Regions from separate parts of the Peribacillus sp. NPDC097895 genome, predicted to be linked through region 2. Evidence: riboswitches for the same ligand, from Rfam matches in the RefSeq annotation. Region 2 holds a riboswitch; each other region holds the start of a gene.
The links. A riboswitch is a leader RNA that binds a small molecule or an ion and turns the genes downstream of it on or off. The one in region 2 is predicted to bind thiamine pyrophosphate.

Region 1 (5,581 bases), 1.7 Mb from region 2:
GTTTAATCATGGGTTATAGTGGCGTTTACTCCAGCTTTTTATTGCATGCAAATAAAGCGTCGAAAAAATATGGAGAGGACGCTCGGGATATTTTGATGGAGCTTGGTCGGCAAAAAGTCGTTGGCGGACAGGAAGATACGATCATTGAAGTAGCAAAGCAAATGGCACTGCAGAAAGAAGGGACTATGAGATGAAACTAGTTCAACTAGCAAAAAGGGTAGCCGAATCGCAAAAAAATGGCCGTGAAATGGATAAACTTACATTATCCAATCCTGAACTCACAGTAAATCAAGCCTATGAAATTCAGAAGCTGAGCATAAATGAGACAATCACCGGTGATAACAAATTCATCGGGTGGAAGATGGGCTTGACGAGCAAAGCTAAACAACAGCAAGTAGGGGTAGAGGAAGCGATCTATGGCAGGTTGACATCTGCGATGGAACTAACTAACCAGTATTAAAAGTTGGGGAATTCATTCATCCGAGAGTGGAACCTGAATTTGCTTTTTTGTTCAAAGAAGAATTGAAAGGTGCAAATATAACGGCAAAAGATGTCTGGCCGGCTGTAGAATGTGTATTTCTTGCTTTAGAGGTTATTGACAGCCGTTATAAAAATTTTTCCTTTACACTTACAGATGTAGTAGCGGATAACTCATCTTCAGCCAAAATTCTGCTTAGCAATTAAGCTTATTCACCATATCACACGGATTGGGCTCAAGCAGAAGTTACCCTTTATCAAAATGGTGAAATACAAAAGAGGGGTCGTGGGGAAGCTGTACTCGATCATCCCATTCATTCCATTGTGGAACTTGTAAAAATGATTAGCCGTGAAGGACTTTCCATTCAGGCTGGAATGATTGTTTTAGTAGGCGGGATTACAGATGCCGTTTCCATACAGAAAAATGATGAAATTATAGCAGATTACGGTGAATTGGTGAAACTGACATTACATGTTATATCGTGAAAAATTCGCAAAGAGGAGGGAAATAATTGCGTGAAGTTCATGCTTTGGAAGTGGTGGGGAATAGTAAATTTGGCCGTTTGCAATTAATGGTCTTTATGTGGTGTTTGTTCGCAATTACCTTCGATGGATTTGATATAGCCATGTACGGAGTAGGTTTACCTTTGATGATGGAGGAATGGAGCTTGACGCCAGTTATTCATTGTTCGGAATGATGGTAGGTGCCCTCATTTTTGCACCCCTGGCGGATAAAATAGGGAGAAAAAAAGTACTTGCCATTAGCATATGTATATTCAGTGTGTTTACATTACTTTCAAGTTTCGCTCCAAACCCTGCCTTTTTCTCGTTCATGCGATTTATAGCAGCCTTGGGGATGGGAGGATTAATGCCAAACGTTATCTCCTTAATGGCGGAATACTCACCCAAAAAGTATAAGGTGCTCATTGTAACCACAATGTACTGTGGTTATTCAATCGGGAGCATTCTTGCTTCTTTAATTGGAATGTATGTGATGGAACAAATAAGTTGGAGGGTATTGTATTGGATTGTGGCGCTTCCCTTACTGGCACTGCCATTCTTCATGAAGCAATTTCCTGAATCTCTTTCCTATTATGTTATTCGAAAACAAGGGGAAAAGCTTGCCGGAATTCTGAACCGCATTGATCCAGAGGGCGACGATAAAGACTCGGACGACTATGAGTTTGCCAAGGTCCAAGAAAGGGCAAAAGGCTTTCCAGTCAAGAAACTCTTTGAAGATAAGCGTACTCTTAGTACATTTGCGTTTTGGGTAGCTGCCTTTAATTGTTTACTTATGGAATACGGACTCAATACATGGTTACCGAAAATCATGCAGCAGTCCGGATACGGCCTTACATCCAGTTTATCTTTCAATCTTATATTGGGGATAGGGCAAATTGGCGGATCGATAATTGGAGGGTACTTAGTTGGGAAAATGGGCCATAGTAGAGTGCTTGTATTCTCTGTGCCATTGGTACGGTATGCTTTGTAATATTAGGATTAACCTCAAATGAAGTAGCATTATATATTTTAATCGCTTTTGGAGGTGCCTGTACAGTGGGTACGATGAATTTGGCCAATACGTATATTTCCGAGTATTATCCACGGGAGATAAGGACCACCGGGATAGGCTGGGCCTTGGCGTTTGGTAGAATTGGAGCGATTGTTGCCCCTACATTAATAGGTTTATTGCTGGCTGCAAACTATTCGCCACAAAATGCATTTATGGCCTTCACAGTTCCGAGCATAATGGCGGCCTTGGCGTTACGGGTTGTGAAAGAGAAGTATGGCAGCTATGATAAACCACAGATTGAGGAAAATATAAAACTAAAAGCAACAACAAATGCATAAATTAATAGGTAGCGGAATTCACGAGTAAAACACGCAAACTCACGAGTAAATCAACGGAATTCACGAGTAAATAACGAAATAAACTTCTCAACCTTTTTTTATCAATCCAACCAGCATAGATCGCAGGGTTAGAGGGATATACAAGCTTGAAAGGCTATTAATCCTATATAGTATTAATCTACATCAATGCTTGAAAACTTTTCTAATACGTTTGACAATTGGATTTATCGTGTTAATATAAAGGCAAATGAATTATATATACAATTTGTACCACTAGGGGTGCTTTATTGGTAAAAGTTATTTTACCTGAGAAGCTGAGATTAAAGTATGACTTTAAGACCCTTAGAACCTGATCTGGTTTATACCAGCGTAGGGAAGTGGGGTCTGGAACAATACGTTTCTGTATTATTTCAAGTACAACCACTTTCTTTACGTCAAAGAAAGTGGTTTTTTATTTGTCAAAAAAGAGGAGGTTTTTTCCCGTATCATTCATTGGAAAAATAAAATTTGGAGGTAAAGAAGATGAAGTTTTCAGAGGAAATCCGTCAGGAAGTCGATCATATTTGGGAAGCAAGTTTTAACCATCCATTTGTTGCAGGAATAGGCGATGGCACATTGCCATTGGAGTGTTTTCGTTTTTATGTCAAGCAAGATGCCTATTATTTATCACATTTTGCCAGAGTTCAAGCTTTAGGAGCAGTCAAGGCTACAGATTTACATACAACAAGCAGGCTTGCCGGCCATGCACAAGGAACATATGAAGCGGAGTTGAAGCTTCATGAAAATTTTTCTGAGAGATTAGGCATCACAAAAGAAGAAAGGAAAAATTTCAAACCTGCACCGACTGCTTATGCTTACACTTCCCATATGTATCGTGCGGCATATTCTGGTCATTTAGGGGATGTTATTTCAGCTATCTTGCCATGTTATTGGCTGTATTATGAAATCGGCGAAAAGCTGAAAGAGTGTAAACCGGAAGAACCGATATATCAAGAATGGATAGCGGCTTACGGAGGAGAGTGGTTCCGCTCTTTGGTCGAAGAACAAATTGCAAGGCTTGATGAGATTGCTGAAAAAGTAACAGATGAAGATAGGGTAAGAATGAAGGAGCATTTTATTCTTAGCAGCCAATATGAATACTCATTTTGGGAAATGGCTTATCGTCTAGAGACATGGCCGGTGCATAAGGAAACATTAGAGGTATAAAGGAGATTGAAACAATGAAAAAAGGGTTGAAATTAACGGATATATTAGTCACGATCGTGATTGCCGTGGCATTTGGAATAGTCTATATCGTTTGGGGTTCACTTTATTATTCCGTTAAACCATTAGGATTACATGTAGATCAACTTATTTATGGAATGTGGTTTATAGCTGGACCCGTTGCCTTTTTAGTTTTGAGAAAACCGGGTGTGGCGCTACTGGCAGAGATTGCTGCAGCTTCCGGAGAATTCTTTCTAGGTTCACCTTGGGGGCTAACCGTACTCTTATATGGAGTTGTACAAGGATTGTTCGCGGAACTGGTTTTCATGGCGTTCAGATATAAAAAGTTCAATATGTCGGTCGCTGTATTAGCGGCGATAGCATCCTGCCTGGGATCAGTTCTCATGGATTTTGCATATGGGGAAATAGGTGCGCTCTCTCTTTGGAATCTCTTGTTATTCATGATTGCGAGGTTCATAGGCTCCATTTTCTTTGCCGGTGTGACTGCTTACTATCTAGTTAAAGTCCTGGAAGCAACAGGAGTAACTAATCTTGTACGTCCGGTTTCCAGTAAGGATTATGCAGAACTGGACCAAAAGTAGAGGTTGATGACCATGGAACGAATCGTTCATGTAGAGAAGTTAAGAATGAAATTTCCCGGAGGTGAGTCCTTGCTATTCAAGGACCTATCCGTCTCGTTTGATAGAGGTGAAAAAGTTCTATTGCTGGGACCATCAGGATGTGGAAAGTCCACACTTTTACAAGTGTTAAGTGGATTGATACCAAATTCCATCGAAGTCCCGATGAAAGCGGAAGAATTGAAGTGCCCTTCTTCATGGGGATATGTTTTTCAAGACCCTGATAGTCAGTTTTGCATGCCATTTGCCGATGAGGAAATTGCTTTCGTCCTTGAGAATCTTTCTGTTCCTAAGCAAGAAATGAAAGAGAGGATTCAACATCATCTCCGTCAAGTTGGATTGAAACTAAAGACTATTCATACAAGTATTGATACATTATCAGGCGGCATGAAACAGCGTCTGGCGATTGCTTCGGTATTGGCACTTGAACCAGAAGTGATATTTTTGGATGAACCAACCGCTATGCTTGATCCGGAAGGAACAAAAGAAATTTGGGACTTGTTGAAGGGAATTGGACGAGACAAGACCGTTATTATCGTGGAACATAAAATTGACCATGTTTTAGAATTCATCGATAGAATCGTGCTTTTTAATGGTGACGGTCAAATCATAGCTGATGGTCCAAAAGATACCATCCTTTCCCTATATAAAAATGAAATGAAGGAACACGGAATTTGGTTCCCTGGTGTTTGGGATGAATATATACACGACAATAAACCGGTTCGTGAAGACCAATCCAGTGACGGTGTTCCCCTTATGCAAGTCCAAGGTTTTAGTGGTTTTCGGAAAAAGGAAGAGAAAATCAAAGTTGAAGAGCTACAGGTCCATTCAGGTGAATGGATTGTAATCAGGGGAGAAAATGGTGCGGGGAAGAGTACTCTCTTGCACGCACTGATGCAGTTCATAAAAACGAATGGCACGTATGAATTGATGGGGACCCCTATTAAAAGGGTGAAAAATCTAACCGATCATATGACGTTTGTCTTTCAAAATCCTGAGTTTCAGTTCGTTGCAAATTCTGTATATGAAGAAATTGCTTATTCATTGCGAATTGACAAAAGAACGCAACAAGAAATAGGGGAGAGAGTCCACTCATTGCTCGAAGTGTTCCGCCTAGAGGCGCATCGAGATAAGCATCCGTTTCAATTATCAATGGGTCAAAAGCGTCGCTTAAGCGTCGCTGCCTCAATCGTAATTGAAAAAAAAATCATTCTCTTGGACGAGCCCACCTTTGGTCAAGATTCGAAAAATACCTTTGCATTACTGGAATGGTTTGAGGAATACCGAAGGCGCGGAATAACAGTGATCATGGTAACTCATGATGATCATATTTCAAATAACTTTGCAACCAGGATCTGGACGGTAAAAGATGGGAACGTAATAAGTGATGAAAAGGTCAGCACCCAATCCGG
Region 2 (5,581 bases):
CAGAGCTTCAGGAATGGGTGCAAAAAGCAAGGCAGGCTGGAATGCCGATTGCTGTCCATGCCATTGGCGATCTTGCTTTTGAATATGTCTTGAATGCAATGGAAGCCCTCCCCCCAAAAGAAGGACTGAGGGATCGGCTCATCCATGCACAAATTGTCCGGCCGGAACTGTTGGAGCGGGCGGCAAAACTACCGGTCATCTTTGATATCCAACCAGGTTTCGTACCTTCCGATTTTCCGTGGGTGGAAGAAAAGGTTCCAGCAAATCTATTGGAATCCTCCTACGCCTGGAAAACATATTTGAATATGGGAATTATTTGTGCGGGAGGGTCAGATGCTCCGATTGAGCCGTTAAATCCAATTTTGGGCATTCATGCTGCTGTCACAAGGACGAAAATCAACAGTGAGGATGGCCATGTATATGGCTTGGATGAAAGACTTTCCGTATATGAGGCATTCGTACTTTATACAAAAGGGAGTGCAGCAGCAATAGGCCAAGAAAAACGTCGCGGTCAAATCATTAAAGGGTATGATGCGGATTTTACCGTTTTTGATCTGGATGTCTTTGCAGTTAAGCCAGATGATCTTCTAAAAGCTGAGGCGGTCATGACGATCATTGATGACAGAGTCGTGTATGATAAAAATTAACAGTTGCAAAAAAAGAAATGGATATGCAAAATAGTTAGATGGATTTCGATAAATGATTGTAATTGGAAAGAAGGCAGGTTATGAAAGTGGATGAACAAAAAGAAGGGGCAATTTATGCCGCCCTTTCTTATATGATGTGGGGACTTGTTCCAGTTTACTGGAAGTTTCTTCAGGGAGTCGGTGCAACAGAGATTTTAGCGCAGAGGGTATTATGGTCTTTCGTCTTCATGCTGGTTTTATTGATGTTCATGAAAAAATGGCAATCGTTCGTGGATTATGTCAAAAACATATTGGGTAATCCAAAACTCTTTGCGGCATTACTTACGGCATCACTGCTCGTTACAGCCAATTGGGGAGTGTTCATCTGGGCCGTTAATTCAGGACGGATCCTTGACACGAGCCTAGGTTATTATATCAATCCGCTAGTCAGTGTATTATTGGGAGTGATTGTCTTAAAAGAAAAATTGAGCGGAGCCCAGATCTTTTCGTTCCTGCTTGCAGGAATCGGAGTCTTGATCCTTGGCATTCATTTCGGCACCATTCCTTGGGTCTCTCTCGTCTTGGCCATGACCTTTGGATTATATGGTTTGGCAAAAAAAATGATCAAGGCCGAATCAGCGATAGGGCTGACGCTCGAAACGATGATGGTAACGCCTCTGGCCCTGGGTTACCTCATATATTTGATGACGAAATCAGACATGCAATTCTTTACAGCGGGAAGCACAGGCTTGCTGTTGGTCGGCGGTGGGATTGTCACGGCTTTACCTCTTTTATATTTTGCGAAGGGGGCGGAGAAAATCCCGCTATCGATGCTTGGCATTTTTCAATATATCGCTCCGACCTTATCCTTATTGATCGGTGTATTCGTTTATCACGAGAGTTTTACCAAAGCACATCTTTTAGCCTTTTTGTTCATATGGTCAGCCTTGGCCGTTTATACGCTATCCATTACGAAATGGGGGCAGGCAAGTGCCCGCAGGTTTAAAGGTAAAAGGAATATTGGTGCTTGAATAAGAAAAAATGCTTGGGAGTTTTCTCCCCAAGCATTTTTTTATGCCGGTATTTAATAAAACGGTTTTACGGCATAGGGGAAATGCCAGGGTCATGAAAGGTACATATTCGAACCTATTTCAGAAACAATACAATTGGAAAGGCTGACAGGACTGTGATCGGGCTTTGCACGGGGAGTATTTTGTTGGAATTGTCTATAGTAGGAACTATCCAGAAAAATGATATGATCTGTCAGGAATGCTGATATGGTGGCGTACGGCTTTCTATTGCTATTCAATTCATCGATGATTCCCTGTGAATTGGTAATTCCGATCCCGTGGCCATAAAAGAGGTTAGTTCCTAATAATATGGCATTTTCACCTTGCCATTCAGGCTTTGCCTCATCGTGATCAGGGTTTTTGAAGTAAACGCAATCACCTGGTGAATAATCCCTTCCTTTGTGAACGATGAGAGCCATATTTTGTGGAGGGTGCCAGTCATATAAAAAAAGGTCTGAAAAAAGGTTGTCGAAATTCCTAGGGCCAATTAAATCCAAAATGGCCTTTAAAAAAGTGACGACCATTGCTGTCCCGCATTCGAAAGCATAAAGCCTTCCATTTATGAAAATGTCAACGAGTGCAGCATGAGGGAGAATCCCTGGCTGAAGGGTAAAGGTGCCATCCTTTGAAAGGCTCCAATATTGTTTATTGCTTCCCGATTCCTCAAGTGTGGAAAATTCTGCACCACTTTTATCCAACGCAATAGCTGCCGCAATGACTCGATTCCTCAGTTGTATCTCGAAATTAAACTCTCCAAAGTTCCGGTATTCAAAAACGTTAGAATCTTCCGCCAGTAATTGGACAATTTCAGGCGATTTAGCAGATGCTATTCCTGGTTGGATTTGACTGACATCTAACCATTTGTGATTAATCTTTATCATGATCATATCCACCTTTTGCTTATGAAATTAACGGTTTATAAAACCGGTAAACAAAAATGTCTACATGTAATGCTCATTATATGAATGCAAGCTTTAAATTGACTATTTGGAACGTTTCAGCTGCCGTTTCAGCCGAGAATGATCGGAATGAAAAGAGGCAGTATTTTTTTGCTTTCATTCCAAAAGATGTTTTGCTAGATAACCTAAACTGCTAGGAAACCTTTCCAATTAGAGAGAAGAAGCAAATTAGTATTCCCTTTTCGGCATGAATTGATATAATGAGAGAGAAAAGTTCATATGTGCGAGAAATGTAGGGGGGCCGGTATTGCTGGCTGAGATTGCGTCCTTTAGATGCTGACTCTTTGAACCTGATCTGGATGATGCCAGCGGAGGGAACATACATATTATTACTGACTTTCTGTTTTGTATGTTAACGTCCGAATTCATCTTCGGGCGTTTTTTGTTTTTTATTTGAAGAGAACCTGGCGCCCGTTATAGTTCCGGCATATCGATCTTATATAATGTGTAGGAGGATAAAGTCTTGAATAAATTTTTGCCACTGTTAGCTTCGTTGTTCCTTTTAGCTGGATGCGGTGCAGGCGGAACGAATGAAAAAGAGGAAGCATCTAAAAATGAAGACAATAAAGAATTAAAAAAAGTATCGGTCGTGCTCGATTGGACCCCGAATACAAACCATACAGGATTGTATGTAGCGAAGGAAAAAGGATATTTTAAAGAACAAGGACTGGATGTAGAAATTATCATGCCTGGTGAAGCTGGAGCTGATAAGCTTGTGGCTTCAGGGAAATCTGAATTTGGCGTAGGCTACCAGGAGGGCATCACGCAGGCTCGCGTACAGGGCGTGCCAATAGTTTCGCTAGCTGCCGTCATCCAGCATAATACCTCAGGTTTCGCTTCCCCTGAGGCAAAAAACATTAAAACTCCCAAGGATTTTGAAGGGAAAACGTATGGTGGCTGGGGTTCTCCAGTTGAAAAGGCCATTCTTGATTCACTCATGAAAAAAGATAATGCGGATGTAAATAAAGTGGATATTGTGAACACAGGGGACACAGATTTTTTCACTTCAGTTAAAAGGGATATAGATTTCGCCTGGATTTATTATGGGTGGACAGGTATCGAGGCCGAGTTGAGAAATGAAAAGCTGAATATGGTTTACTTAACCGAATACTCTGATAAGCTTGATTACTATACGCCTGTATTGACCACAAATGAAAAGATGATTAAAGAAGATCCTGAAACCGTTAAAGCATTCGTTCATGCAGCTTCGAAAGGGTACCAGTTTGCGATTAAGAATCCCGATGATGCAGCAGACATGTTAATTAAGGCTGCACCGGATCTTGATGCTAAACTAGTGAAGAAAAGCCAGGAGTGGCTTGCAACCAAGTATCAGGATGATGCTCCGCGTTGGGGTGAACAAAAGCTTGAAATTTGGAAGAATTACAGTGATTGGATGACTGAAAATAAGCTTCTCGAAGGTGATTTCGATCCTGAAAAGGCATTTACCAATGAATTTTTACCAAAATAGGAGGAAAAGAAATGGCCAATTCATTAATTAGTATACAAATTATCCCTAAAGGGGAAAATGTCATCCCTATGGTCGATGAAGCAATCAAGATCATTGATGAATCAGGTGTCAAGTATGAGGTTCACCCGCTTGAAACAACAATGGAAGGTGAGCTTTCCGAACTTTTCGCCGTGATAGAAAAAATGAATGTAAGAATGATTGAAATAGGATCGCCGAATGTCATTTCCCAAGTGAAAATATTATATCAGCCGAGCGGGATTACGATGGGTACGTTAACGGAGAAATATCGGGCATGATCGGAAGGAGAATTTGGAAGAAGGGGGCTCCCTTCTTTCTTTTATTATTGTTGCTGATAGTATGGGAATCAGTGACAGTCTTATTAAAAGTTGAAGAATGGTTGCTTCCTGCTCCATCAGCCATTTTGACTGAAGGAATTGAATCGTTTCACGATCTTTCGGGACACCTAATATCAACTACTGAGCTTGCGTTAAACGGTTTTTTTATAGGAAGCTGCATCGGCTTATTAATTGCGGCAATCTTACACCTGTTTCCTGGTGTAAAAGAGGCGGTTTATCCCCTGCTCATACTATCACAAAATATTCCAATCATAGTTTTGGCACCGCTATTAGTGATCTGGTTTGGTTTTGGAATGCTGCCAAAGCTAATAGTGATTTCTCTCGTGTGTTTTTTTCCTGTTGCCGTTGCTTCATTAGACGGTTTTCGCCAGACACCATATGAACTTAAGCATTATTTCAAGATGATGGGGGCGGGGAGAAACCAGTTATTTTGGAAGCTGGAGCTTCCTCATTCGATTCCGTCCATTTTCTCAGGCTTGAAAATTTCGGCAACATATAGTGTAATGGGTGCGGTTATTTCTGAATGGCTTGGAGCTAAATCGGGGATCGGCGTTTATATGACGCTAGCTTCCTCTGCATTCAGGACAGATCGGGTGTTTGTTTCTATTTTCATCATTATGGGAATGAGCCTTCTCTTTTTTGGAATCATTAACTTACTGGAGAAATACCTTGTTTCATGGAAGAGAAAGGAGGGTGAAAAGGATGAAACTGGAAATTAAAGATGTCTCCTATTCTTTCGGTGGTAAACAGAATATTTTAGAGAATATACATTTCCATGTAGGTGATGGGGAGTTTGTCACGATCCTTGGACCATCCGGCAGCGGTAAAAGTACATTGTTCCACTTGATCGGGGGCATTTTGAAGCCGAATCAGGGCATCATTTCGCTGGATAGTAAAAAAATAAATGGCTTAAAGGGCCATATAAGCTATATGCCCCAACAGCCTTCCCTTTTACCTTGGAGAACGGTATTGGAAAATGTCTTGCTTGGAAGTGAACTGGCTGGGATTAGAGACAAAGAAATGGCAAAAGCCCTTTTGGTGAAAGCGGGATTGGAAGAGTATGAGAAAGCATATCCGCACGAATTATCTGGAGGCATGAAGC
Region 3 (5,581 bases), on a different contig from region 2:
GCTTCTATCTACCAGCTTGTTCAAATGGACGAGCTAATTTATTCTTCATATTACCTGATTTTTTTCCTGGTGTAACACCTTTTGGATAAGATTTTCTACGATTTTAATCAATAGTTAATAGATATACCTTGGGATAATGGAGGTTATCAGCTGTAGAATAATGTCTCTTTTATGGTCTAAATCTGCAAATTTTTTAGTTCTGGCGCAATAACTTCAAGATAATTCCAATTAATCGCTATATCTTGGACATACTGATACTATTACTCTTAAAAAGGTGTATGATCGGTATGAAAAAAGAAGATTTGCTCAAATGAAGCGTGGCTTATCCCTGGCCCATACAACTATTATGCGTTGGGTTCATCAATATGGAACTCAATTAGATAAAAGAGTACGTCGTCATCTTAAGCCAACAAATGACTCTTGGAGAGTCGATGAAATGTATATCAAAGTAAAAGGTCAATGGATGTATTTATATCGTGAAGTCGATTCAGAAGGGAATCCCATTGATTTTTACCTAAGTGAATCAAGAGATAAACAAGTAGCCAAGCGCTTTTTCAAGAAAGCATTGGCTACTTTTCATGTTTGTAAACCTCGTGTCATAACAGTGGATAAAAATCCAGCCTATCCTGTAGCGATTCAAGAGTTAAAAGAAGAGAAACTCATGCCTGAGGACATACAAATAAGGCAAGTTAAATATCTCAATAATATGGTAAAACAGGATCATCGTTTTATAAAGAAGCGAGTTCGTTCTATGTTAGGGTTGAAATCATTTCGTACAGCTACTTACATACTGAGTGGTATAGAAGCCATGCAAATGATTAAAAAGAAACAGGTTCATCAAGGGGTGAAGTCTGCCCAAAATCAAAAATAATTTATCCATAAATTATTTGAAGTAGCTTCGTAAGTTAGCAATTTAAAGGAAACCACACTCTATGTTTCTAACGATTATAGAAGGATTTCTTACAAGAAATGAACCGAATGGGATTTGTAGTCCAGCAGCTATTTTCCACAGTATCGCTACAGTTGGATTCGAGCTACCTCGTTCAATTTGTCCGAGCATAGGTTTACTAACACCAGTCAGTTCAGCAAGGTCGTCCAAGGATAATTTACGCCGTTGACGATAAAAACGTAAACGTTGACCAATTTGAATTGATAAATTTTTTTCCATATAAAACCCTACACGTCTTGTTCACTAGGTGCTTGTTCAGCCCCCCAGATGAAGTATTTATATTATATAATGATAGTGACAAAAGGAGGATGTTCAGATGGTATATAACTCGGCAGCAGAACTTTGTGAAGGGTTTGGTTATCCGCCCGTTCACGTTAAATTGACGATAGAGATCATCGATAAGAGATTGGGACCTGTAAAGGCAGAAGCGGAGATTGCCATCAAGCCTGTTAAGGCAAAGGGATATCTGGAAGTATTGGTGGAAGAATTGGAATCAGAGCATATCTTTGCCGATGAAAATGGCAGTATCTATGGCAGCTTCGGCATCGATCAAAGCATCCAGATATATGATGAAGTCCTGACTACCATTCCGTTCGAAGAGATAATGGGAAATGAAAATTGGAAAAAGACAGTTGAGGAATCCATCACGGTGGATAAACTAAAGGATCAACTGGGGAAATCCCTAAATGATTATCAATTCAGTGATTTGAGCGGGAAATATAAATTCAGGAAAAGATGTACGATAACAGAACTCCAATTCATAGATTAAACGATAAAAGGAGAAGGCGATATGCTTTCTCTTTTTTCGATCATTTTACATATGCTCTTGCCCATGATATCTTTCCCTATCATAATCAAGTGCTTGCAGTGACTCAATCTGTGAGAACCTTTAACCATACACAATGTCAAGGAGAGCTCAATAAGGTTTTTAATGGTTTCAACTTGCATTTATTATATAGCTTTACATAGGTTAATATATTGTTAAGGGGTTTTACAAGAAAAAGAAACGAATATTTTAAAAGATAATAAGGAGAATATATGAAAATTGGTTTGGTACGTCATTTTAAGGTGGCACATGAATTCCCAACAGGGAAATCCGTGACTGCGGATGATATGAAGCAATGGTTCATGGACTATGATGCAGCAGATATAATTTACGGAACGACTTTATTACGAGCTGAGGAATGGCAGGAATGTTATTGCAGCGATATGTCGAGAGCGGTCAAGACTGCAAAACATATCTACCCTGGCACGGTTCATCGGATGGAGGAACTGCGGGAAATACCTTCCCCCCCCCTTAAAGGAAAGGTAAAGCTGCCGTTCATCCTTTGGGCCATCTGGATTCGATCCTGCTCGTTGATTAACAAGCAGACAAGAGCGGAAATTAAAATCGCTGAGCGACGGATCAATAAAGCATTGGACGAAATTTTTGCAAAGGGGGAAAGGGATGTTCTGATCGTGAGTCATGCCGCACTCATGGTATATATGAGAAAAGAGCTGATAAGACGGGGGTTTGCCGGTCCGAAATTCAAGATTGCCAGCAATGGAAGGCTGTATGTATTCGAAAGATAATCAAGGATATCCCGACAAAAAAAGTATGTCTGGTACACGTTGAACATTTAATGATCTTAAGAAAGATATAGTCATTTTCCGAATAGTTATTCTTTTTCCGATGGTTGTGGTTTATTATTGTAATAGTGTAATTTTTATCGAATTCAATAATAGGGGAAGAGGGTGTGCATTTTGGTGAAGGCAGTTTTTTTTGACTTAGATGATACATTGCTTTGGGATCAGAAAAGTGTGAAAGAGGCTTTTGTAGCCACATGTGAAGTGGCTAGGGAAAAATATGATTTAAATGTCGATGAGTTTGAAGAAGCGGTTCGGAAAGAAGCGCGTGAGCTTTACTCTTCTTACGATACATATGCATTTACTCAAATGATCGGAATCAACCCATTTGAAGGACTATGGGGGAATTTTCAAGATGATCATGATGAATTCCGGAAGATGGCAGGGATTGTACCGACATATAGGAAAGAAGCGTGGACGAGAGGCTTGAAGGCATTAGGGATCAATGACCCTGCATTTGGGCTTGAACTGGCAGAACGTTTCCCTGCAGAGAGACGTAAAAAGCCATTTATCTATGAAGAATCATTCCGTGTGTTAGATGAATTAAAAGGGAATTACAAATTGCTTTTGCTGACGAATGGTTCGCCTGAACTACAAAATACTAAACTTGAAATTACGCCAGAACTCGTTCCTTATTTCGACCAAATCGTCATTTCAGGAGCATTTGGACGCGGTAAACCGGATGCATCCATCTTTGAGCATGCTTTGGAAATCATGGAGCTGGATAAGGATGAAGTATTGATGGTTGGCGACAATTTAATGACCGATATCCTTGGGGCATCACGAGTGGGCATAAAGTCGGTTTGGATAAATCGACATGATAAGGAACGGAATGAAGTGCTTCCAACCTATGAAATCAAGCATTTGGAGGAGCTTTTCCCCATCCTTGAAGGTTTGGAAAAATAATGATGGGTCCCCTCCAAGTAACAAATTTTGGAGGGATTCATTAAAATATATAGGCCTTTGCAATTATTTACAGAATCAAAAGGGTGATATATAGTTACCCTGTAATCAATTAAATTATTCAGACTAGGGGTGTCCAATATAAGTTGGGCTGAGAGAGAAGCGCGTAAAGCTTCTTAACCCTCAGGACCTGATCTGGTTCATACCAGCGTGGGGAAGTTAGAATCTACTTAACAATGACATTTCATTTGGTCATTTCTGTAGTCATACTAACGTTAGCCGGGTCTTAATTATGAGATCCGGCTTTTTCGTGCGAAATGGATTGGATTTTGTCCTTTTTAAATGAAACTTAAAAAGGAGAAATGAAATCATGATGAGTAATTCAGTAAATGACATGAACGTTTCAATTATGTCCAGTTTTGCAGGGAGTAAAAAAGTGTACGTAGAGGGATCTAGACCTGATATTAAAGTGCCTATGCGTGAAATTAAGTTAAGTCCGACTACAGGGGCATTCGGTGAAGAGGAGAATCCACCTTTACGAGTTTATGACACAAGCGGTTCCTATACGGATTCCGAATATCCGATTGATATTCAGAAAGGTCTTGATCCGATTAGACGCAACTGGATCCTGGAACGTGAGGATATTGAAGAGTATGAAGGACGTGAAATAAAACCCGAAGATAACGGTTATAGAAAAGTGGAGCCACAATCCAATGCCGATATTTTTCCGGGATTGAAAAGGAAACCTTTGCGTGCAATGAAAGGAAACAATGTAACCCAGCTCCATTATGCACGTAAAGGAATCATTACCCCTGAAATGGAGTTCATTTCAATCAGGGAAAATGTTGCCCCTGAGTTTGTAAGAGAAGAGGTAGCCAGCGGGCGGGCCATCATTCCGGCAAATATTAACCATCCTGAAAGTGAGCCTATGATCATCGGGCGTAATTTTCACGTTAAAATAAATGCGAATATTGGAAATTCAGCTGTTAGTTCATCGATCGAAGATGAAGTGGAGAAAATGACTTGGGCTACACGATGGGGAGCCGACAACATAATGGACCTTTCCACCGGCAAGAATATTCACACAACACGTGAATGGATTATCAGGAATTCGCCTGTTCCAGTTGGGACCGTTCCTATATATCAAGCATTGGAAAAAGTGAATGGAGTTGCGGAAGATTTAAATTGGGAAGTTTTTCGGGATACTTTAATCGAGCAGGCCGAGCAAGGTGTCGATTACTTCACCATACATGCTGGAGTGTTATTGCGATATATCCCATTAACGGCAAAGCGGGTTACGGGAATCGTTTCCCGAGGGGGATCGATCATGGCTCAATGGTGTTTGGCCCACCACCAAGAAAGCTTCCTTTATACTCATTTTGAAGAGATTTGTGAAATCATGAAGGCATATGATGTTTCTTTCTCATTAGGAGATGGTCTTCGTCCTGGATCGATTGCAGATGCAAACGATGAGGCGCAATTTGCAGAATTGGAAACACTGGGGGAACTGACGAAGATTGCTTGGAAACATGATGTTCAAGTCATGGTGGAGGGACCCGGGCACGTGCCGATGCATTTGATTAAGGAAAACATGGATAAGCAGCTGGAGGTCTGTCAAGAAGCCCCGTTCTATACCCTTGGGCCTTTGACAACGGATATAGCTCCTGGCTATGATCATATTACATCTGCGATCGGTGCTGCCATGATTGGTTGGTTTGGTACGGCGATGCTCTGTTATGTGACACCGAAAGAGCATCTTGGACTTCCGAATAAAGAGGATGTTCGAGTAGGGGTCATTACCTATAAAATTGCTGCACATGCAGCTGACCTTGCAAAAGGCCATCCGCATGCACAAAAAAGAGACGATGCCCTTTCGAAGGCCAGATTCGAGTTTCGTTGGAGAGATCAATTCAATCTTTCTCTCGACCCTGAACGTGCGGTTGAATATCACGATGAAACACTACCGGCTGAAGGTGCCAAAACAGCTCATTTCTGTTCCATGTGCGGACCTAAATTCTGCAGTATGAGAATCTCTCAGGATATCCGTGATTTGGCAAAAGAAAAGGGTCTCGGTTTTGAGTCTGTAATCGATGAAGGACTTAA

Region 1: it holds a riboswitch for thiamine pyrophosphate, as region 2 does, so the genes downstream of both, tenA (thiaminase II) here and ACQKMH_RS02610 (ABC transporter substrate-binding protein) in region 2, are expected to answer to the same signal.
Region 3: it holds a riboswitch for thiamine pyrophosphate, as region 2 does, so the genes downstream of both, thiC (phosphomethylpyrimidine synthase ThiC) here and ACQKMH_RS02610 (ABC transporter substrate-binding protein) in region 2, are expected to answer to the same signal.

Annotation. Positions count from the first base shown of each region.
Region 1 is NZ_JBNNSH010000001.1:2,297,650-2,303,230, reverse strand. Features, by position in the region: partial or broken gene ACQKMH_RS11030 (4-hydroxy-2-oxovalerate aldolase) at 1-194, shown strand, start outside; gene ACQKMH_RS11025 (hypothetical protein) at 191-460, shown strand; gene ACQKMH_RS11020 (hypothetical protein) at 487-684, shown strand; gene ACQKMH_RS11015 (hypothetical protein) at 748-963, shown strand; gene ACQKMH_RS11010 (hypothetical protein) at 990-1,175, shown strand; gene ACQKMH_RS11005 (MFS transporter) at 1,139-1,969, shown strand; gene ACQKMH_RS11000 (MFS transporter) at 1,936-2,328, shown strand; TPP riboswitch at 2,594-2,721, shown strand; gene tenA (thiaminase II) at 2,851-3,534, shown strand; gene ACQKMH_RS10990 (ECF transporter S component) at 3,549-4,133, shown strand; gene ACQKMH_RS10985 (ABC transporter ATP-binding protein) at 4,146-5,581, shown strand, end outside.
Region 2 is NZ_JBNNSH010000001.1:557,763-563,343, forward strand. Features, by position in the region: gene ACQKMH_RS02595 (amidohydrolase) at 1-647, shown strand, start outside; gene rarD (EamA family transporter RarD) at 728-1,657, shown strand; gene ACQKMH_RS02605 (protein-glutamine gamma-glutamyltransferase) at 1,750-2,577, opposite strand; TPP riboswitch at 2,880-2,989, shown strand; gene ACQKMH_RS02610 (ABC transporter substrate-binding protein) at 3,119-4,123, shown strand; gene ACQKMH_RS02615 (thiamine-binding protein) at 4,135-4,419, shown strand; gene ACQKMH_RS02620 (ABC transporter permease) at 4,416-5,198, shown strand; gene ACQKMH_RS02625 (ABC transporter ATP-binding protein) at 5,182-5,581, shown strand, end outside.
Region 3 is NZ_JBNNSH010000002.1:940,100-945,680, reverse strand. Features, by position in the region: partial or broken gene ACQKMH_RS15935 (IS6 family transposase) at 314-871, shown strand; gene ACQKMH_RS15930 (helix-turn-helix domain-containing protein) at 914-1,168, opposite strand; gene ACQKMH_RS15925 (hypothetical protein) at 1,266-1,718, shown strand; gene ACQKMH_RS15920 (histidine phosphatase family protein) at 1,988-2,521, shown strand; gene ACQKMH_RS15915 (HAD family hydrolase) at 2,693-3,481, shown strand; TPP riboswitch at 3,597-3,712, shown strand; gene thiC (phosphomethylpyrimidine synthase ThiC) at 3,849-5,581, shown strand, end outside.